Regions from separate parts of the Dyella sp. SG562 genome, predicted to be linked through region 2. Evidence: riboswitches for the same ligand, from Rfam matches in the RefSeq annotation. Region 2 holds a riboswitch; each other region holds the start of a gene.
What was found. Region 2 has a riboswitch for cobalamin ahead of metE (5-methyltetrahydropteroyltriglutamate--homocysteine S-methyltransferase). Riboswitches for the same ligand answer to the same signal wherever they lie in the genome.
Positions count from the first base shown of each region.

Region 1: linked by a shared signal. The riboswitch ahead of btuB (TonB-dependent vitamin B12 receptor) and the one ahead of metE (5-methyltetrahydropteroyltriglutamate--homocysteine S-methyltransferase) in region 2 are both predicted to bind cobalamin.
Region 3: linked by a shared signal. The riboswitch ahead of btuB (TonB-dependent vitamin B12 receptor) and the one ahead of metE (5-methyltetrahydropteroyltriglutamate--homocysteine S-methyltransferase) in region 2 are both predicted to bind cobalamin.

Region 1 covers NZ_JAAOYS010000002.1:232,856-240,198, reverse strand. Annotated here, with positions in the region: gene FHW84_RS04525 (TonB-dependent receptor) at 1-1,406, opposite strand, end outside; cobalamin riboswitch at 1,912-2,139, shown strand; gene btuB (TonB-dependent vitamin B12 receptor) at 2,267-4,150, shown strand; gene FHW84_RS04515 (efflux RND transporter permease subunit) at 4,350-7,343, shown strand, end outside.
Region 2 covers NZ_JAAOYS010000006.1:229,951-237,293, forward strand. Annotated here, with positions in the region: gene FHW84_RS13385 (hypothetical protein) at 1-785, opposite strand, end outside; gene FHW84_RS13390 (hypothetical protein) at 1,267-3,261, shown strand; cobalamin riboswitch at 3,344-3,577, shown strand; gene metE (5-methyltetrahydropteroyltriglutamate--homocysteine S-methyltransferase) at 3,777-6,068, shown strand; gene FHW84_RS13400 (DMT family transporter) at 6,370-7,230, shown strand; gene FHW84_RS13405 (LysR family transcriptional regulator) at 7,306-7,343, opposite strand, start outside.
Region 3 covers NZ_JAAOYS010000001.1:398,335-405,677, forward strand. Annotated here, with positions in the region: gene cobO (cob(I)yrinic acid a,c-diamide adenosyltransferase) at 1-412, opposite strand, end outside; gene FHW84_RS01785 (hypothetical protein) at 409-984, opposite strand; gene btuB (TonB-dependent vitamin B12 receptor) at 1,011-2,861, opposite strand; cobalamin riboswitch at 2,983-3,200, opposite strand; gene FHW84_RS01795 (phospholipase C, phosphocholine-specific) at 3,840-5,852, shown strand; gene clpB (ATP-dependent chaperone ClpB) at 6,004-7,343, opposite strand, start outside.

The DNA of each region.
Region 1 (7,343 bases), on a different contig from region 2:
CTGCCGAGGCGGTACTCGATGTCCAGACGCCAGCCGTGCGTCTTGTCCTCAGCGCCCGGGGCGAGCAGGTTGCCGATCAGGTAGCACGCCGGCGGACGCACGAGCGCGCCGCTGGCATTGCGGTACTGGCCGCTGACGATTGGGCACGAACCGCCGCTGGCCGAGGTCGGCGTCTGCGTGTGCACCGACTTGCTCTTGCCGTACAGCGCGTTGACCGTGAGGTTGTCGGTGATGTAGCCGGTGTACTTGCCGATGTAGAAGTCACCGCCCGGGGTCGGGTTGGCGCCGCCGGAATAGTTCTTCAGATCGACCGTGCCGCGCTTGGCGCCTTCGGCGAGCGTCGGGGTGTAGCTGTAGCCGTAGACCTGGTCCTGCTCGGTCGTCTTGTCCGAGAAGGCGGTCAGTTCGAGGATGTGGCTGTCGGTGATGTTCCAGTCGATCTTGCCCAACCAGCGCGGCGACTTCACGTCGTAATACGCCACCTGTTGCGCGGTGGCCGAGGCGATGGTCTTGCCTTCCTGCTTGGTGAAATCACCGGTCAAATAGATGAACAGCTTGTCCTTGATCAGCGGACCGCTGATGTACGCACCGTATTCCGTGACCCACGACTTGTTGTCGTTGCGGTACTGGAACAGCGTGTTGTCGGACGGCTGGATGATGTTGCGCGGATCGGAGCGGAGGAACTTCGGAATCCACAGCGCCATCACGCCGGCCTTCCATTCGTTGGTACCGCGCTTGGTGATCAGGTTGACCACGCCGCCGGTGGAACGGCCGTACTCGGCGCCGTAACCGCCGGTGAACACCTGCTGCTGGTCGATCGCATCGAACGGCAGCTGCGCCAGACCCAGGTTGGTCAGCGCGTTGGTCACCGAAAAGCCGTTGATGTAGTACTGGTTCTCGGCCGCCGAAGCGCCGCCGAACGAAGCCACGTTGCCGTAGCGCGAGTCGCCCAGCACGGTGCCGGGCGCCAGCAGGGCGGCCGCGGTCACGTTGCGGGCCACCGGCACCTTGGACAGCTGCTCGGCGGTCAGCACGGTGCGGGAGTCGACCGACGACACGTCGATCGCCGGCAGCGCGCTGGCCACCACCTGCACGCCTTCGAGGTTCTTCGCCTCGCCGGCCGCGACCGCAGCCGCGGTGAAGCTCACTTCGGTACCGGTGCCGACCGCCGCGAGCACATCGTTGCGGGTATCGACGGTGGCGCCATCCTTGACCAGGGTGACCTTGTAGCGGCCGACCGGCAGCGAGGACGCGCGGTAGCGGCCGGACTGGTCGACGCTGATGTCGCGCGCAAGGCCGGTGTCGATGTTTTCGATATGGACGGTGTTGCCGCGGGTAGCGTCAACGCGGCCGAAGATCACGCCTGATGCGTTCGACTGCGCCTGCACCACTCCGGCAAGGCTCATTCCCAACGCAACGACGAGTGCGGTCTGACGCCAACGCGGCGCGCGACCAGCGTGCTGGTACTTGATCATCTGTGTTCTCCCCATGATGGCCTGAAGGCCGACAGGCGCAAGGCGCCGAAATCGCCTAGCGCAAGAATGCGTGTGGGGCATTCGTAAGCCCCGGATCGCAGCGAGAGAACTTCCCCAAGCCTCGTCGCGCCGCACGCAAGTTCCCGCGGTAAGCGGTCCGAACATAATTGCGAAAATCGCTGGGCGTCAACAAAATATTTACGCTTACGCGAAGCTTACGAAGCTCACTGAAACAATGACTTAGGCAAACAAATGAAATATTACCCGGAGCTTGCGTAAAACCTTCGCGAAACTTGCTTCCGGACAATATTTGGTGGCCAAACCGTCAAGAAATGACAGAAATGTCGGCCATGGGAAACGATGATGATCGCAGGAACAGGCGCCCCCCCCCATCGGGTCATTCCGCCCCGCGTTGTCAGCCACCCGGCCTCCCCGTTAAAGTTGCGTTCGTTCGGGTGTCCCAAAGCCACGCTGCCAAGGGATGAAACGGGAAGCCGGTGCGCCTTGAGGGCAAGGCCGGCGCTGCCCCCGCAACGGTAAGCGAGCAGTTCTTGCCTCCAGCGACATGCCACTGCGCTCCCACGAGCGCGGGAAGGCCGCGGGAGGATCGCGCGGCAAAGCGCACTCGCAAGCCCGGAGACCGGCCCGAATATCTTTCCTGGTGGCTCGCGGAGGGCGCAGCCGGACCACGTGCCGGTGCCGTTCGCCTGCCGTCGTTTGCGCCTCCTCCGTCATGCCGCCAGCTCGTCATCGATGGGCCGTGCGCGAGGCGCGGCCGAGGAAAACGCTCCATGAAGAAGACTCTGCTGGCCACCGCCCTGCTGTCCTGCGTCGCCGCGGCCCATGCCGCCGACCAGAACGACGCCGGGCAGCTCCCCACCGTGGTGGTGACCGCCACCCGCACGGCCACGCCGATCGACGAGACGCTGGCGCCGGTCACCGTGCTGACCCGCGCCGACATCGAACGCCTGCAGCCGCAGTCGGTGCAGGACCTGCTGTCCGGCCTGCCGGGCGTGGCCTTCGGCAATGCCGGCGGCCTGGGCCAGCAGACCTCGCTGTTCATGCGCGGCACCAATTCCTCGCACACGCTGGTGCTGGTCGACGGCGTGCGCATCGGCACGGTGGGCGCGGGCATTCCGGCCTTCGAGCAGCTGCCGGTGGAACAGATCGAGCGCATCGAGATCGTGCGCGGCCCGCGTTCCAGCCTGTATGGCTCGGATGCGATCGGCGGCGTGATCCAGATCTTCACCCACCACGGCCAGCCCGATCAGGCGCTGACGCCGTCGGTAACCGTAGGCGTGGGCAGCCATCGCCTGGCCGACGGCCAGTTCGGCCTGTCGGGCGGTTCGCGCAACGCCTGGTTCAACGCCAGCGTGGGCGGCCAGTACACGCGCGGCATCAATGCCTGCCGCGCCGCGGCGGCCGGCGTGGGCGGCTGCTTCACCAACGAGCCGGACGACGACGGCTACCGCACCTACAACGGCGCGCTCAGCGGCGGCTATCGCTGGGACGGCGGCACCGAACTGACCGCCAGCGTGCTCAAGAGCAAGGGCGACATCGAATACGACGGCGACTTCCAGAACTACACGCGCCGCTCGCAGCAGGTGGCCGGCGCGAACCTGCGCTTCGCCGTGCTCGACGCCTGGAAGATGAGCCTGAGCGCCGGCCAGAACATCGACCGCGCCGACAACTATCTCAACCGCGCGGACCTCGGCGCCGATATGGCGCCCGCCGGCCATCTGTATTCGCGCCGCAACCAGGCCAGCTGGCAGAACGACGTGACGCTCGCGCCGGGCCAGCTGCTCAGCGCCGGCGTGGACTACCAGCAGGAACACGTGCAGAGCGACACCGACTACCTGCGCAGCAAGCGCGACAACACCGGCGTGTTCGCGCTGTACCAGGGCCAGTTCGGTCCGCACGAGATCCAGCTGTCGGCACGCCACGACCACAACCAGCAGTTCGGCAACCACGACACCGGCTCGGCCGCTTACGGCTACGGCTTCGAGAACGGCCTGAAGTTCACCGCCTCGTACGGCACGGCGTTCCACGCACCGACCTTCAACGACCTGTACTTCCCGCCGTTCTTCGGTTTCGCCACCGCCAATCCCGACCTGAAGCCGGAGAAGTCGCGCACGGCGGAGATCGGCCTGTCGGCGCGTCCGGGCGTGTGGAACTGGGCGGTGAACGCCTACCAGACCAAGGTGGACGACCTGATCGGCTACGACGCCTTCTTCGTGCCGGTCAACATCAGCAAGGCGCGCATCCGCGGCATCGAAGGCCAGGCCGGCGCCGACGTCGACGGCTGGCACCTGCGCGGCTATCTCACCTTCCAGAAGCCGGAGAACCGCGGCGAGGACGATCCCAACCGCGGCAACCTGCTGGCGCGCCGTCCGGAACGCATCGCCCGCCTCGACCTGGACCGCGATCTCGGCGGCGCCTTCAGCATCGGCGGCACGGTGAATGCCGAGGGCTACCGCTACGACGACGCGGCCAACCTGCAGCGCCTGGGCGGCTACGCCACGGTGGACCTGCGCGCGAGCTGGCATTTCCAGCCGGGCTGGACCCTGCAGGGCCGCGTCGCCAACGTGTTCGACCACCGCTACGAGACCGTGCGCTTCTACAACCAGCTGGGCCGCACCGCCTACCTGACGCTGCGCTACAGCCCGGCGCACTGAGATCCGGGCGCAGGTTGGGGTGAGCCGCAGGCGAACCCCAACGTGGCACCGTCATAGGCCGCGACGTTGGGGTTCGCCGATGGCTCACCCCAACCTACGACCTATATGCGCCACGCACTTCAGGCACATCCCAAGCATGTGCCCCCCGACATAAAGTCCCCCCTGCGGAGCGCCGCAGGAGGCGCCGCCCGGGGACTACGTGAACATCTTCGCTCCAATGATCCGCCGCCCGGTGGGCACTTCGCTGCTCGCGCTGGGCCTGGCGCTGGCCGGCATCTGGACCTACCTCCTGATCGGCGTGGCCGCGCTGCCGGCGCTGGAATTTCCCGGCATGTCGGTCTATGCGGAAGTGCCCGGCGCCAGCGCGCAGACCATGGCGTCCACCGTGGCCGCGCCGCTGGAGCGGCATCTGGGGCGGATTCCCGGCATCAAGGAGATGAGTTCGGAGAGCAACGACGGCTCCAGCTCGGTGATCCTGCTGTTCGAGCCGGGCAAGTCCACCGACAAGCTGGCGCGCGACGTGCAGGCGGCGATCAATGCCGCCCAGGTGGACCTGCCCTCGAGCATGACCATCCCGCCGCGCTACTTCAAATTCAACAACTCGCAGATGCCGGTGCTGCTGCTGTCGATGACCTCGAGCACGCAGAGCCCCGACAAGCTGTTCGACATGGCCGACACGCTGATCAAGCCGGTGCTGTCGCAGGTGCCGGGCGTGGCGCAGGTGCGCATCATGGGCGGACGGCCCAAGGCGGTGCGCGTCGAGCTCAACAATGCGCAGCTGGCGGCCATGGGCCTGTCCGGCAACGACGTGCGCAATGCGCTGCGCGCGGCCAACGTCACCTCGCCGCAGGGCATCCTGAGCGACGGCACCACGCAGATGACGGTGACCGCCACCGATTCCCTGCACAATCCCGAAGAATTCGGCCAGCTGCTGATCTCGGTGAAGAACGGCACGCCGGTGCGGCTGTCGGACGTGGCCAAGGTCTACAGCGGCCAGCAGGACGAATACCAGGCGGCCTGGTTCAACGGGCAGCGCTCGGTGACCATCCGCGTGAGCAAGCGCCCGGAAGCCAATGCCGTGGCCACCGCCGACGCGGTCCGCGCCAAGCTGCCGGAAATGCGCTCGTGGCTGCCGGCGGACCTCAAGATCACGCCGATCTTCGATCTCACCCAGACCACCCGCTCGGCCCTGCACGAGGTGGAGATCGCCCTGCTGCTGAGCATCCTGCTGGTGGCGCTGGTGATGCTGGTGTTCCTGCGCCGGCTGCGCCCGACCCTGATCGCCACCTTGAGCGTGCCGCTGTCGCTGGCCGGTGCCTTCATCGTGATGTGGTCGCTGGGCTACACGCTCAACACCTTGTCGCTGGTGGCGCTGGTGCTGTGCATCGGCTTCGTGGTGGACGACGCCATCGTGGTGATCGAGAACATCGTGCGCCACATGGAACACGGCGAGCAGGCGCTGCCGGCGGCGCTGCTGGGCGTGCGCGAGATCGGCTTCACGGTGATCTCGATCACCCTGTCGCTGGTGGCGGTGTTCGTGCCGCTGCTGTTCGGCAACAGCCAGTTCACCGTGATCATGCGCGAGTTCTCGGTGACGCTGACCGCCGCGGTGGTGATCTCGGCGGTGATCTCGCTCACCGTGACGCCGGCGCTGTGCGGCTGGATGCTCAAGCAGGAGAGCGAACGGCGCGAACCGGGCCGGATCGAGCGCGCCGTGGAGCGTTTCGACCGCGGCATGCAGCGCGTCTACGAGCGCGCGCTGGACTGGGCCATGCATCACCGCCGCCTGATGCGCTGGCAGCCGCTGATCCTGCTGGCGCTGACCGTGGGCCTGGCCATGGCGGTGGTGAAGACCGCCGGCTTCAACTTCATGCCCAAGGAAGACATCGGCCTGATCCGTGCCATGGTGCGCGCCGACACCAATATCTCGCCCGGCCTGATGGCGCTGCGCGCGCAGAAGGCCGCCGAGATCATGCTGAAGGACCCGGCGGTGCTGGACGTGACCACCTTCCTCGGCGCCGACAATGCCGGCGGCGCGGTGGGCAACCAGTCGGTGATGTACGTCGACCTCAAGCCCAAGGGCAACGGCCCCGGCGAGCGCCCGGAACATATCGACAAGGTGGTCGAGCGCCTGCGCAAACAGTACGAGCTGCTGCCGGACGTGCAGGTGTCGCTGAGTTCGCTGAGCTTCTTCAACGGCGGCGGCGGTGGCGGCGGCCAGGGCGCCGAGAGCTTCCAGCTGATCAGCGCCAGCACCATCGACCTGCAGCCCTGGGTCTACAAGGTGACCAAGCTGATGAAGGACCGGCCGCCGTTCCGCGACGTCAGCAGCGACTACGACAATATCGACAAGCAGCAGATGCTGAAGGTGGACCGCCAGGCCGCTGGCCGGCTCAACATCAGCATGGGCATGGTCGACACGGCGCTGTACAACGCCTTCGGCCAGAACCAGGTGTCGATCATCTATTCGGACATCAACCAGTACTGGGTGGTGCTCACCTCCAGCGCCGAGCACACGCTCACCCCCGGCACCCTGCTCAACACCTATGTGCGCAACGGCACCGGAGGCATGGTGCCGCTGTCGGCGGTGGCCCGGATCGAGCCGAACGTGACGCCTTCCATCGTCAATCACTACAACCAGATGGAAGCGGTGCAGATCTACTACAACCTGCCGCCGGATTTCCCGCGCGACAAGGGCATGCAGCTGATCGACCAGCTGGTGGCCGAGGCGCGCCTGCCGGCCGGCGTGAAGATCGGCTACACCGGCGAGAACGAGAACCTGCAGGAGAGCAAGGACAACTCCATGCTCCTGCTGCTGGGCTCGATCTTCGCCATGTATATCGTGCTGGGCATTCTGTACGAGAGCCTGGGCCAGCCGCTGACCATTCTTTCCACCCTGCCGGCGGCCGGCGCGGGGGCGTTCCTGGCCATGCTGGTGACGCAGACGCCGATGTCGCTGATCGGCGTGATCGCGATCCTGATGCTGATCGGCATCGTGAAGAAGAACGCGATCCTGATGGTGGATTTCGCCCTGGTGCGGCAGCGCGAGTACGGGCTGTCCGCGCCGGAGGCGATCCGCGAGGCGGCGCTGGTGCGCTTCCGCCCGATCACCATGACGACCCTGGTGGCGATCGGTGCGGCGCTGCCGCTGGCGATCGGGTTTGGTATTGGCGCGGAGACGCGGCAGCCGTTG
Region 2 (7,343 bases):
ACCGAACCCGGCTCGCCCAGCCGCTTCAACGCGGCGCGGCGCTGGTCGTACACGATCAGGTCGATCTGGCCGAGGAAGCGCGTACCCAGGTCCAGGAAACCATTGGCGCCGACCACGCAGGCGCCCTCCTTCAGGCGTACGCCGTCGAGCAGGCCCTGGCGCGAACTGGTCGACACCAGAATGATGTCGGACGAGGACAGCACCGCCGGACTGTCGGCCACCGGAAAGGCGATCGGCCGGTAGCGCTCCGCGAACTGGCGGGCGAAGCGCCGCGTGCGTTCGCGGTTCCTGCCGATGACGTGCACCGTGGTCAGGCGCGGCATCCTCGGCAGCAGGTATTCCAGCGCATGGAAATTGTTCTCGCCCGGACCGATCACCGTCAGCACGCGGCTGTTGCGATCGGCAGCGTAGTAAGCGCACATACCCGTCGTGATACCGGTGCGCCAGCTGTTGATGTAGCCGCCGTCCATCACCGCCAGCGGATAGCCGTTGTCCGGATCGTTGAGCACGATCATGCCCATCGCGGTGGGCATGCCCTTGGTCGAGTTGTCGGGGCTCACGCTGGCCCACTTGATGCCCACGTAGCCCTTCAGGGGCAGGTAGGCCGGCATGCTGTTGATGAATTGCAGCTTCTGCGGATCCTGGCCGAGGCGCATCGAAAATTTCGGATAATTCTCGATGCTTCCGTCAGAAATCCCCGCGTAGATTTCCTCAAGAATTTCGATCGCGATGTCATGGATCATGGCCTTGCGCACCGCGCTCCGATTGATATGTCGCGTTGCCATCACGGGTACTTCTCCTATCTGCACCTGGCTGACGGTCCGAACATACGGACAACGCAAGCCCGTAGGGAGCTTGATGATTCCTGGCGGATATCTCCTAAATTCTGGCGATCCAACGAGCCCACCGGCTTGGCGCGCTTATCGTCCGGATGCGGAACTCGCCTGCTTCATTCGATCACTCGCCATATTTGCCAGTCATGCTGGAGCTCGTTGAGCGGATCATTCCGTAGGATTTCTATGGCCTCACCTGATAGCCGCTTAGTGAGAAATCCATCGCAAATCGATGCAGGCGCTCTCACCGCGGCCTCCAGAAACTGACGAGAACGCGCTCTTGGCGCAATTTTCAGACGGATCGCAGCCGCGCTGGACGATAAGGAACATCCATCGGGACGAATGAGCATGGAGCGACGGCAAGCTTGCCGGGCAGGATGAAAGCGCAAAGACCATCACCAAGGGTCTCTGCGCCACCCTGAGGAGACAGACCATGCTCAAACTTCGCCTGCCCGCGATGATCGCCACCTGTACGCTCGGCGCCATCTCCCTCCATGCCGGAGCGCAATCGCCACCCGTACCCCATCCCCACGCCATCTCCGCCGACCTGGCGCCACTGGCCAGCCGTCCCGCCCTCGTCGAACTCTCCGAGGTCTATGCCCTGCTCACGCCTGCCTCGAAGGCGATGACACGGTCGCTGCTGGCCAGGCGCTCGATCGACAGCTTCCACGCCATGCCGCCGAGCCATGGCCCGCTCGATGTCGCCCTCATCGACGCCAGAGCGCTGGAGGACGACAAGGTGTTGAATGAAACGGGCGCCCTGTTCGATGCCGGCTTGCCGGTCGCCGTCTTCATTCCCGAGGAAACCTCCGCCGATGCGCGCGGCAAGGTCGCCACGCTGTTCGGTGCGGCATCCGAAGCGGGTCTGGCCGTCTATGCCAGGAAAGCGGGCGGCGGCGTACGCGTGTTCTCCACCGACGTCGACCGGAGCCTGGCCTATGCTGATACGGCCGAGCGGGTGCGGCATTTCCAGCAGGCCGTGGCGGACCATCTCGCGGCCATCGAACGGGGGGGCAAGCAGCCCGAGCCGGATTTCCGGCAGATCAGGCAAGCCCCCGGCAACGGCAGCAATCCCGATCATCTGCCGATCGTCGAGTTCACCGACACCACGTTCGGCAGCGGCGGGCAGTCGCTGACGCGCGAAATCACCGTGATCCGCGACTCCACGGCCAGCAAGGATCAATTCAATGTGATCATGAAGACGTCGGGGCTGATCAAGGGCGGTGCAGACGTCGCTCCCCAATGCCGCCCCGTCGCCTGTATCGGATACACGCAGTACTACCTTGTCGACGCCATGCTCGATTACGGCCGGAACGCCCAGCCCACCGTGGCGCGCACTCTTCCGGAAACCACCAGCCTGACCGATCTCACTTACAACCACACCGAATCGGAGACCACCAGTTTCGGGTTCAACCTCGGTGCGGATGCGGAGAAGGCCCTGGCGGGCAATCCGGCGGCGGCGATCAAGCCGAGCTTCGGTTTCAATTTCGGCAAGAGCTACACCAAGTCCACATCGATCACCTTCACCGTCAAGGATTACTCCACGGCGGTGGAATCCAGGCACGAGGAGCCCAACTACTACCCGTGCAACGGCTGCGCTCGCCCGCCCGGCGTGCGCAATACCTGGAAGTATCAGATCTCGCAGGAAATACTGAACCGCTTCCGGGACGACCGCACGATGACGCCGGCCATGCGGCAATTTGCGCCGCAGTCCTACAGCTCATGGACCTTCAAGGTGTCGGGCGGCAAGCATCCGATCAAGCTCGCCGCGAGCTCTTCCGTGGTGCAGCGGAATGGCCTTGGCCGATCCTCCGGCCCGGTCGTCAGGGTAAAAACCAGTGCCGTGACCATCGACCTCGATTCGCCTTACCTGCACCGCGAACCGGTCGTCATCCTGCAATCCAAGGAAAACGCCGGCCGCTGCCTGATCAACGACGGCCGCGGCGCCGCGACCCTCGGCACCTGCAGCAGGGACGTCACCCGCCGCGCCGGACAGTGGTACCTGGACAGCTTCGACCGCTATGTCAGCCGCCTGGACGGACGCTGCCTTGCTGTCAACGAGCGCAACGCCCGCCAGGTGGAAGTAGTGGCGTGCAACGACCGCAGCGCGCAGAAGTGGTACTGGGCCGCCGACCGCATCAACTCCAAGCTCAACGGCGGCGACAGCGGATGGCGCCTGTTCGTCGACGGCAATGCGGTGAAGGCGCGCATCGACCCGAAGCGGCAGCAGGTCATTCCCAATAACCCCAACCAGGTGCTGCTCAATCCCTGGTCGACCTATCCGAAGGCGCCGGTCGCCGGCGCCACCATTCCCACCCTGGGCACACCGCAGCCGCAGGTGCCCGAAGCCTGGGTGCGGACCTTCAGGGACATTCCCTCGACCGAACGCTGGGAGCCGGTCGCGCTGCGCCAGTACAAGGAGGGCTGAGCCTTCACCCGGAGCAGCCCCGCGAGGGCTGCTCCACCTCCCCTCACGATCTTCCGCTTGACGGAACCCCGTCCCTGCCCCTAATTTCCCCGCCGCTGGTGGTTTTCATCCTTTCATCGCGATGAAAGGATGCAATTAAAAGGGAAGCCGGTGCGGCCTTACGGCCTATTCCGGCGCTGCCCCGCAGCGGTGTGTGGAAACGACCCTCGTCAACAGCACTGGCCAGTGGACCGGCCGGGAAGCGGCGAGCATTAGGCGAGGCGCCCGCGCCTCTCGTCCACGAGCCCGAAGACCTGCCCCGGCCGGAAGGCGATGAGCTTTCTGTCTGACCTGGAGCTTCCGCGGGGAAGCGGCTGGGGCTGCGCGCCATGCTCACGCCATGGCCGTCCGCTCCTGCGCGACCCTGCGCCAGCCCGGTTCGCCCGCGGGGGCGAAGGTCGCGCGCATGTCCGCGGAAGCTTCGCTGCCATGCGCTTCCTTCGTTCCTCGTTCACCACGAATCGAGGAAATGCAGCATGAGCACCGTTACCAATCTCGGCTTCCCGCGCATGGGTGCGCGGCGCGAGCTCAAGCAAGCCCTGGAAGCCTACTGGCGCGACGAAGCACTGCGCCCGCAGCTGCTGGACACCGCCCGCCAGCTGCGCGAACGCCACTGGCAACTGCAGCGCGAGGCCGGCGCGCACGTCGTGCCGTGCAACGACTTCTCGCTGTACGACCACGTGCTCGACACGGCCTTCCTGCTCGACGCCATCCCCGAACGCTACCGCGCCCTGGCCGACGCCGACCCGCTGGCCGGCTACTTCGCCATGGCGCGTGGCACGCAGCGCGCGGGCCTCGACCTGCACGCGCTGGAAATGACCAAGTGGTTCGACACCAACTACCACTACATCGTCCCCGAACTGCATGCCGCGCAAACCTTCCGCCTGCGCGACGACAAGCCGGTGGCGCAGTTCCTCGAAGCGAAGGCGCTGGGCCATGCGGCGCGTCCGGTGCTGCTCGGTCCGGTGAGCTTCCTGCTGCTGTCCAAGACCGCGGACGGCAGCGACCGCCTCGCCCTGCTCGAACGCCTGCTGCCCGCCTACGCCGAACTGCTGGGCAGGCTGCGCGAAGCCGGCGCCGAATGGGTGCAGATCGACGAACCCTGCCTGGTGCTTGATCTCGACGAAGACGATGCCGCGGCCTATCGCCAGGCCTATGCCGCGCTCGCTGCCGCCGCGCGGCCGAAGCTGCTGCTGGCTACTTACTTCGGCGCCCTCGGCGACAACCTGCGCCTCGCGCAGGAACTGCCGGTCGACGGCCTGCACGTCGACCTGGTGCGTGCGCCGGCCCAGCTCGATGCCGTGCTGGAGACGCTGCCCGCCGAACGCGTGCTGTCGCTGGGCGTGGTCGACGGCCGCAACGTGTGGCGCGCGGACCTGGACCGCGCCATGGCCGTGACGCGCGCGGCGATCGAACGCGTGGGCAAGCAGCGCGTGTGGCTGGCGCCGTCCTGTTCGCTGCTGCATGTGCCGGTGGACGCCACGCTGGAGAAGTCGCTGCCGTCCGACGTACACGCCTGGCTGGCCTTCGCGCGGCAGAAGCTGGAGGAACTGCGCACCGTGGCGGACATGTGCAAGGGCGTGGTCACCGCCTACCCCGCGCTGGAACGGGCGCGCGAGCTGATCGCCGCACGCCGGGCCTCGCCCAGGGTGCACCGCCTGCAGGTGGCGCAGCGCCTGGCCAACCTGGATGCCGCGGACGCGCACCGCCGCTCCACCTACGCCTTCCGCCGCGCGAAACAGCAGCAGCGCTTCGACCTGCCGCTGTTCCCCACCACCACGATCGGCTCCTTCCCGCAGACTCACGAAGTGCGCGAGGCGCGTGCCCGCCACAAGTCCGGCCAGCTTTCCACCGCGGACTACGACGCGCTGATCGCCGCGCAGACCGCCGCTTGCGTGCGCTTCCAGGAGGAAATCGGCATCGACGTGCTGGTGCACGGCGAGTTCGAGCGCAACGACATGGTCGAATACTTCGGCGAGCAGCTCGACGGCTTCGTCTTCACCAGGCATGGCTGGGTGCAAAGCTATGGCTCGCGCTGCGTCAAGCCGCCGATCATCTACGGCGACGTGCAGCGGCCGCAGCCGATGACTGTGCGCTGGTCCACCTATGCGCAGTCGCTCACCAGGCGGCCGATGAAGGGCATGCTCACCGGCCCCGTCACCGTGCTGCAGTGGTCCTTCGTGCGCGACGACCAGCCGCGCGCCACCACCTGCCGCCAGCTGGCGCTGGCCCTGCGCGACGAAGTGCTGGACCTGGAGGCGGCCGGCATCCGCATCATCCAGATCGACGAACCGGCCCTGCGCGAAGGCCTGCCGCTGCGCCGCGCGGACTGGACCGGCTACCTGGCCTGGGCGGTGGAGAGCTTCCGCCTGGCCGCCGCCGGCGTCGCCGACGACACGCAGATCCACACGCACATGTGCTACTCGGAGTTCAACGACATCATCGAGGCGGTGGCCGCGATGGATGCCGACGTGATCTCGATCGAGACCTCGCGCTCGCGCATGGAACTGCTCGATGCCTTCGTGCGCTTCCGTTATCCGAACGAGATCGGGCCCGGCGTGTACGACATCCATTCGCCGCGCGTACCGGACGTGGCGGAGATGGTCGGGCTACTGGAGAAGGCCAGTGAAGTGCTGAGTCCGGAGCAGTTGTGGGTGAATCCGGATTGCGGCTTGAAGACGCGCGGGTGGGATGAGACGCGCAGGGCGCTGGTGGCTTTGGTCGAGGCGGCGCGGGTGATGCGCGAGCGGGTTACCGCGGCGGTGTGACGTTCCGCTTTGCTCCCTCTCCCCTCCGGGGAGAGGGCTGGGGTGAGGGGCCGGGCGGAGCGGTGCGCTGAGGGTCGAGAAAGCCAAAAGCTTTTCTATTCTTCGTAGAAGCGCTACCGCAAGCACCCGCCCCTCATCTGCCTACCGGCATCTTCTCCCCGGAGGGGAGAAGAGTTCCGTATCGCGACGCTCCCTTTCAATTGCCCTCGCTTCGCCCCGATCCGCACACAGCATGGCCGCCGCCAGATCGCGCCCTCGGTTTATCGTCCCGCACTTGCACACAAGGATCGAAGGAACCCCGATGCAAACCACTTCCAAAGGCTGGGGCAGCGGCCTCCTCGGCGTCGTGATCTTCAGCGGATCGCTGCCGGCCACACGCATCGCCGTGATGGGCTTCTCGCCCTGGTTCCTCACCTCCGCACGCGCCGTCATCGCCGCCGCGCTCGGCCTGCTCCTGCTCCGCGCGCTGCGCGAGAAGCGCCCTTCCCGCGGCGACCTCGTCTCGCTCTCCATCGTCGCCATCGGCGTCGTACTCGGCTTCCCATTGCTCACCGCACTGGCCTTGCAGCACATCACCTCCGCGCAATCGATCATGTTCATCGGCCTGCTGCCGCTGTCCACTGCCGTCTTCGGCGTACTGCGCGGCGCCGAGCGGCCGCAGCCTGCGTTCTGGCTGTTCTCGGGACTGGGCAGCCTCGCCGTCGCCGCGTTCGCCCTGCTGCAAGGCGGCGCCATCGCCATCGAAGGCGCCCTGCTGATGGTGGGCGCGATCCTGCTGTGCGGCCTGGGCTATGCGGAAGGCGCCGCGCTGTCGCGCCGGCTCGGCGGCTGGCAGGTGATTTCCTGGGCCCTGGCCCTGGCGATGCCGGTGATGGCCGCCATCGCGGCGGCGACCCGGCCGGACAGCTGGGCGGGTATCGCTGCGCCAGCGTGGATCGGCCTGGCCTACGTGTCGGTCTTCAGCATGCTGGTCGGCTTCGTGTTCTGGTACCGCGGCCTGGCGCTGGGTGGCATCGCAGGCGTCGGCCAGCTGCAGCTGCTGCAGCCGTTCTTCGGCCTGGCCCTGGCCGGCCTGCTGCTGCACGAACCGGTGGCATGGACGATGGTGCTGGTCACCGTGCTGGTGGTGCTCTGCGTCGCGGGCGCCAAGCGTTTCGCCTGAGCCGTCCCGCCACCGTCGAAATTAATTCACATAGAGTGCCGGCAGCGCGCAGTCCCCTGAAGCCGCTCTCGCCGATCAGCCGCGATCCGCGTCGCCGGCCATCTGCCGGAAGT
Region 3 (7,343 bases), on a different contig from region 2:
CCAGCGCGATATTCAGCTCGTCCAGCAACACCAGCCGGTAGCGCTCGTCCGCCAGCATGCGCGCGGCGATCTGCCAGGCGGCCTGCGCGGCGGCGACGTCGCGCGCCTTGTCCTGGGTTTCCCAGGTAAAGCCCTCGCCCATCACGTGGTAGTCGACCATGTCCGGAAAGCGGCGGAAGAACGCTTCCTCGCCGGTGGAGAAGCTGCCCTTGATGAACTGCACCACGCCGCAATGAAAGCCGTGGCCGAGCGAGCGCGCCAGCATGCCGAAGCCCGACGAGCTCTTGCCCTTGCCGTTGCCGGTGTTCACCACCAGCACGCCGCGGTCGATGGTGGCGCGGGCGATCTTGCGGTCGACCAGCTCCTTCTTGCGCTGCATGCGCTCGCGGTGGCGCAGTTCTTCGTCGCTCATGCCCGGGTTCCTGCCTGGCGGGTGGAGTTCACGCGCGCCAGCGCCCAGTACGCCGCCAGCGCCACGATCACATAGGTCAGCGTGGTGCGCACGAACAGCGGGCCCCACTGCCACAAGCGGGCAACGTACTCGCCCAGGTGCGGATTCGCATAGCGCCCGCCCAGCCAGTAGAACGCGCCGTTGGAAATGGCGAACGAGACCGAAGCCGCCACCAGCGCCACGCCGAACGCACCGGCCAGCGCCAGCGGCGCCGGCGCCATCCGCGCTGACCACAGCCGCCCCGCGTACCACAGCACCGCATACGCGGGCAGCAGGAACGAGTAGGCCGGCGTCACGCAGAAATCGCTGACGCCGGCATACGACACCGACACCCAGTCCAGCACCACCGCCAGCGCCATGAACGCGGCGAAGGCCAGGTGCCGCCGCAGCCACAGGCCGCCCAGGAAGAACAGCGCCATCGAGGCATCGGGCAGATGCAGCGCGGTGCCGAAGTGATGGAAGCGCGTGGCGATCATCACCGCGGCGAACACGATGGCGAGCGGTACGGAGAAGCGTGGCATGGCGGTGGACATGGTGCGGTCCTCGGGGCGGAAGGGATTCACTGCGCGGGCCGGTAGCTCACGCTGAGCATCGCGGTGCGGCCGGGCTGGTTGTAATAGGCCGCGGTCTCGTAGTGCTTGTCGAAGGCGTTGCGCACGCTCAGCTGCACTTTCCAGTCGCGGTCCAGCGCATAGGCCAGGCGCAGGTCGGTGAGCGCATAGCCGCCCAGGCGATAGCCGTTCGCCAGGTCGTCGTAGCGCTTGCCCGCCGCGTACACGCTGGCGCCGATGCTGAAGTCGCCGAAGCCGCGGTCCGCATCCACGCGCGCGCTGCGCGGGGCACGGCGCGGCAGCAGCTTGTCGCGGTAGGTGTCGCTGCGGTTGCGCGGATCCAGCCAGGTGGCGGTGCCGCGCAAGGTCCAGCCGGCCAGCGTGGTGGACGCCACCGCTTCGGCGCCGCGGATGCGCGCGCGGTCGACATTGCCCGGCACGCCGCGCGAGGCGTCGTAGGCGATCAGGTCGCGGATGCGGGTTTCGAAGGCATTGAGCGACCACAGGCCCCAGCCCGGCGTGCCGCGCAGGCCCAGCTCGTAGCTGCGCGAGCTTTCCGGCCGCAGCGCGGTGTTGCCGTAGCCGGGGTAGTACAGCTCGTTGAAGGTCGGCGCCTTGTAGGCGGAACCGGCGCTGGCGGTGAGGCGCATGCCCGGCGTGAAGTCCCAGCCCCACAGCAGGCTGCCGGTGGTCTTGCCGCCGAACTGCTGGTTGTCGTCGTGGCGCAGGCTGGCCTGCAGCGACTGCGCGCCGAACGCCTGCTGCCACTGCGCGAACAGGCCGCGGTTGAGGCGCTGGTCGCGCGCATAGCTGGTGTTGCTGTCGACGCGGTCGCGCTGCCAGTCGTAGCCCAGGCTCCACAGGCCGCCGCCGAGATTGAGGTCGCCCTGCAGCGAGCCGAGATCGCGGTGCGTATCGAAGGTGCTGGTGTAGCGGCCGTTGAGGTAGTTGTCGCCGAGGTCGGCGCTCTGGCCGGCGCTCGCGGTGAGCGTGAAATCGCGGCTAGGCCGCCAGTGCACGCGTGCACCGTAGACCTGCTGCACCACGTCGGACTGGTTGCTGGTGGAGCCGTCGTAGGCGTTGTAGCCCCAGCTGCGCAGCCACTGCGCGTCGGCGTCCCAGGCGTCGCTGAAGCGATAGCCGCCCTTGAGCGAGACGGAGCTGTCGCGGAAGCCGTCGCGGTCCGGTTCGTTGACGAAGCAGCCCGCGCCGCGCGGCGACGGCTTGCCGCGGCAGGCGTTGATGCCGTCGGTGTCCTCGTGCGTGGCCTGCACCGCATACCAGCCCTCGCCCACCTTGCCGGCCAGGCCGGCGGCGCCGCGGAAGCTGTCGTTACTGCCGTAGCCCAGCTCCAGGTTCGGCTCGAAGGCGCCGCTGGGGCGTCGGGTAAAGATCTGGATCACGCCGCCCAGCGCTTCCGAACCGTAGAGGCTGGAGAACGGACCGCGCACGATCTCGATGCGCTCGATCTGCTCCACCGGGATGTTCTGGATCGAAGGCTGGCCCAGCGTGGCTGAGCCGATCTTCACGCCATCCACCAGCACCAGCACGTGGTCGGCCTCGGTGCCGCGCAGGAACAGCGAGGTGGCTTTGCCCGGGCCGCCGTTGTTGGCCATCGACAGGCCCGGTGTGCCTTGCAGCAGGTCCGCCACGGATTGCGGCTGCAGGCGCTCGATCTCGGCGCGGTCGATCACGGTGACGGCGGCGAGCGTGGCCGATTCGCTCTGCTCGGTGCGGGTGGCGGTGACCACCACGCCCTTGAGGTCCTGCGAAGGCTCGTCGGCCTGCGCGGCGGTGGAAAGCAAGACAAGGGAAAACGCGGCCGCAAACGCGGACCGGCGCAAGGACGGAACATGCAATGACACTGGTGGCTCCTGGACCGCGCCTGCCCGCGCGGAATCGCTTCGGTTGCAGGACAGGCGGAAGGAGCTCCGGACGGACGCACGACGAGGGCGCGCTCGCCAGGAGCACGCCCACCGCATGTCCGGTTCACCTCGAGGCCGGTCTCCGGGCTCGCGAGCGAAGGCTGATGCCTCCCCGACCGGCGCCTTCCCATGCTTCGCAGCACAGTGGCTTCCGCCGATCGTGTCTCGCCTACCGTTGCGGGGGCAGCTCCGGAATAGCCGTCAATACGGCGCACCGGATTCCCGTTTCAACCACCGGCCAGGCCAGCGGTCACCTCAGGCCCGGGCATCTTAGCAGTACGACAAGGGGGTGCTCGTCATGACGAGTAGGAGGTGTCATGGCGAGCCCCGGCCCCTCACCCCGACCCTCTCCCCGGCGGGGAGAGGGGGATGACGGGTGGGGCGAAAATCGAGCGAAGAGCTCGCGGCGCAGCCGCGGCGTTCCGCTGGTGCGCTTCTGCTCTTGATCTACCGGGTCCCCTTGGCGCCGGCGGTGAGGGCTGGACGATCAGGCCCCGCAGGGGGCGAGGACAGGAGTCCTCGCCTTTTTGATCAGGGCATGGATGCCCTGTCAAAAAGCCCGGCCAGCCCTCACGGACCCTCAGCAGCTTTGCTGCTGAGGGCGCCAAGCAGGGTGCCCTTTCTTCTTGGTTACTTCTTCTTTGGGCACGCAAAGAAGAAGTAACTCGCCCCGCGGCAGCGGGGCGAAACACTCGCCAAAGGCGAGACAACCAAGCGTCAACGCGACAACCAGGCGATACCGCCACTGGATTCCGGCCTACGCCGGAATGACGAGCAGAAGGGCGCCCAGCCTCCCCCTTTCACAGGGACTGCACCACGTGTCTCCCCACTGACGCACAGCTGGCAAGGCACTGCAACACCACTGCGATTAGCTAGGCACAGCCCGCAATCAGGCAGCACCCGAGCGCCCCCATGAGCGAAATCGACCCCAAGCGACGCCGATTCCTGCAGATGACCGCCGCCTCCGCCGGCGGCCTCGCCGCAGCCTCCCTGCTCCCCGAAACCCTGCGCCAGGCCCTGGCCGCCCCCTCCCCGACCGGCACCGGCAACCTCACCGACGTCAAGCACGTGGTGATCTTCATGCAGGAAAACCGCTCCTTCGATCACTACTACGGCAGCCTGCGCGGCGTGCGCGGCTTCGGCGACCGCGTGCCGGCGCCGCTGCCCGGCGGCGCGCGCAGCGTGTGGCAGCAGCCCTACACGGGAAATACGGACGGCTATCTGCTGCCGTTCCGCATGAACACCGCGACCACCAGCGCGATCTGCGCCAATGCGCCGGCGATGAACTACCCGGTGGACACGGCGATCTTCAACAAGGGCAAGTTCGACGCCTGGAACACCGCACGCGCGGCCGGCCTCGGCATGGGCCATTTCGAGCGCGCCGACCTGCCGTTCTATTACGCGCTGGCCGACGCTTTCACCATCTGCGACCACTACTTCGCCGCCACCCTCACCCAGACCAACCCCAACCGCCTGCATGCGATGACCGGCAGCAACGGCCTGTCGGTGGGCCAGGCGGCGGTGCTGGACAACACCGAGCCGAGCGCGGGCTTTACCTGGACCACCTATGCCGAGCGCCTGGAAAAGGCCGGCGTGAGCTGGAAGGTCTACCAGGAGAGCAACAACTTCGACGACAACGCGCTGGCCTGGTTCAAGAACTTCAAGCAGGCCAAGCCGGGCACGCCGCTGCATGACAAGGGCATGGCGACGCAGGCGGACATGGTCGCCGCGTTCGCCCAGGACGTGGCCAACGACACGCTGCCGCAGGTGTCGTGGATCGTGGCCGCCGATTACCTGTCCGAACACGCCAGCTTCAAGCCGGCCTACGGCGAGGACCTGAGCGCGCGCCTGCTCGCCGCGCTCGCCGCCCATCCGGCGGTGTGGGCCAAGACCGCCTTCATCCTCAACTACGACGAGAACGGCGGCTTCTTCGACCACGTGCCGCCGCCGACGCCGCCAGCTTCGTCCAACGACGGCTTGTCCACGGTGAGCGTGACGGGCGAGATCAGCAATGGCCAGCCGATCGGCCTGGGCTTCCGCGTGCCGCTGATCGTGGTGTCGCCGTGGACGCGCGGCGGCTGGGTGTGTTCGCAGGTGTTCGACCACACCTCGGTGCTGCGTTTCCTGGAGCAGCGTTTCGGCGTGATGGAGCCGAATATCAGCGCCTGGCGCCGCGCGGTGTGCGGCGACCTGCTCAGCGCCTTCGATTTCAGCGGCAGCAACAGCGGCTGGCCCGGCTTGCCCTCCACCACCGGCTACACCGCCGCGGCGGACCAGCAGTGCAAGAACCTGCCGGCGCCGAGTATTCCCTCCACACAGGCGATGCCGGCGCAGGAAGCGGGTACGCGGCCGGCGCGCGCGCTGCCTTACACGCTGCGTGCGGATGGCCGGGTGGATGCGGCGGCGGGGCGCTACTGGATCGACTTCCATAACGACGGTGCGGCCGGCGCGGTGTTCCAGGTGTATGCGGCGAACCGCAGCGACGGGCCATGGCGCTACACGGTGGAGGCGGGCAAGCAGCTGTCGGATTACTGGAGCGCGGCGCGTTACACCCAGGGCGTGTACGACCTGGAGGCGCATGGGCCGAATGGTTTTCTGCGGCAGTATCGCGGCAGCGTGGCGACCGGGATGGGTGCGGCGCCGGAAGTGGCGGCGAGCTACGACGCCGCAGGCAATCGCCTGCGGCTGGCCGTAACCAATAACGGCGGCGCGGCATGCACCGTGACGGTCAGCAATGCTTATGTGGAGGGCGATGTGCGGATTTATTCGGTCGCCGCCGGGGCTACGGTGAATGACAGTTGGGCACTGGGTGGCCATGCCAACTGGTACGACTTGAGCGTGACGGTTGCTGAGCTGGCGGGTTATTGGCGGCGGTTGGCGGGGCATATGGAGAATGGCTTGCCAAGCCAGAGCGAGCCGCGCTGACAAACCAGACGGCGTAGGTTGGGGTGAGCCGCAGGCGAACCCCAACGTTCACCCTTGATGCGCATCGCAACGTTGGGGTTCGCCTGCGGCTCACCCCAACCTACGCCTTGCGGAACGGACAAAAAAAGGCGCCTCCTCGGCGCCTTTTCTTTTAATGCTTGCGAAACACCAACTGCCCGCCTTCCGCATCCACCCCGATGACATCGCCCGGCGCGTACCGGCCTTCGAGAATCTCCTTCGCCAGCGGATTCTCCAGCTGCTGCTGGATCGCCCGCTTCAGCGGCCGCGCGCCATACACCGGATCGAAGCCCACATTGCCCAGCAGGTCCAGAGCCTTCTCGCCGATCTCCAGGCGCAGCTGGCGTTCGGCCAGGCGCTTTTCCAGGTGGATCAGCTGGATCAGGGCGATCTTGCGGATCTGCTTCTTCTCCAGCGGGCGGAACACCACCAGCTCGTCCAGGCGGTTGATGAACTCCGGACGGAAGTGCGCCTGCACCACGCCCAGCACCGAGGCCTTCATCTGCAGGTAGTCCGCTTCGGAATCGCCGGCCTGCTCCTGGATCAGCTGCGAGCCCAGGTTGGAGGTCATCACGATCACGGTATTGCGGAAATCCACCGTGCGGCCCTGGCCGTCGGTGAGGCGGCCATCGTCGAGCACCTGCAGCAGGATGTTGAACACGTCCGGATGGGCCTTCTCCACCTCGTCCAGCAGGATCACGCTGTACGGACGGCGGCGCACCGCCTCGGTGAGATAGCCGCCTTCCTCGTAGCCGACATAGCCGGGGGGCGCGCCGATCAGGCGGCTTACCGAGTGCTTCTCCATGAACTCGCTCATGTCGATGCGCACCATCGCGTCCTGCGTATCGAACAGGAATTCGGCCAGCGCCTTGCACAGCTCGGTCTTGCCCACGCCGGTAGGGCCCAGGAACAGAAAGGAGCCATACGGGCGGTTCGGATCGGACAGGCCGGCACGCGCGCGGCGGATCGCGTCGGACACCGCGCGCACCGCTTCGTCCTGGCCGACCACGCGCTTGTGCAGCGCCTCTTCCATATGCAGCAGCTTCTCGCGCTCGCCTTCCAGCATCTTGCTGACCGGGATGCCGGTCCAGCGCGATACGACCTCGGCGATCTCCTCGTCGGTGACGCGGTCCTGCACCAGCTTGAACTCGTGCTTCTCGGCGGCCTGCGCGGCGGCGAGCTGCTTTTCCAGTTCCGGCAGGCGGCCGTACTGCAGCTCGCTCATCTTGGCGTAGTCCTGGCGGCGCTGCGCGGCTTCCAGCTGCACGCGGGCCTGCTCGATCTGTTCCTTGATCTTGGTCGCGCCCTGCAGCAGCGCCTTCTCCGACTTCCACACTTCGTCGAGGTCGGAGAACTCGCGCTCGAGTTTTTCGATATCGCTTTCCAGGTCGGCCAGGCGCTTCCTGGACGCCTCGTCGGTTTCCTTGCGCAGCATTTCGCGCTGGATCTTCAGCTGGATCAGGCGGCGCTCCA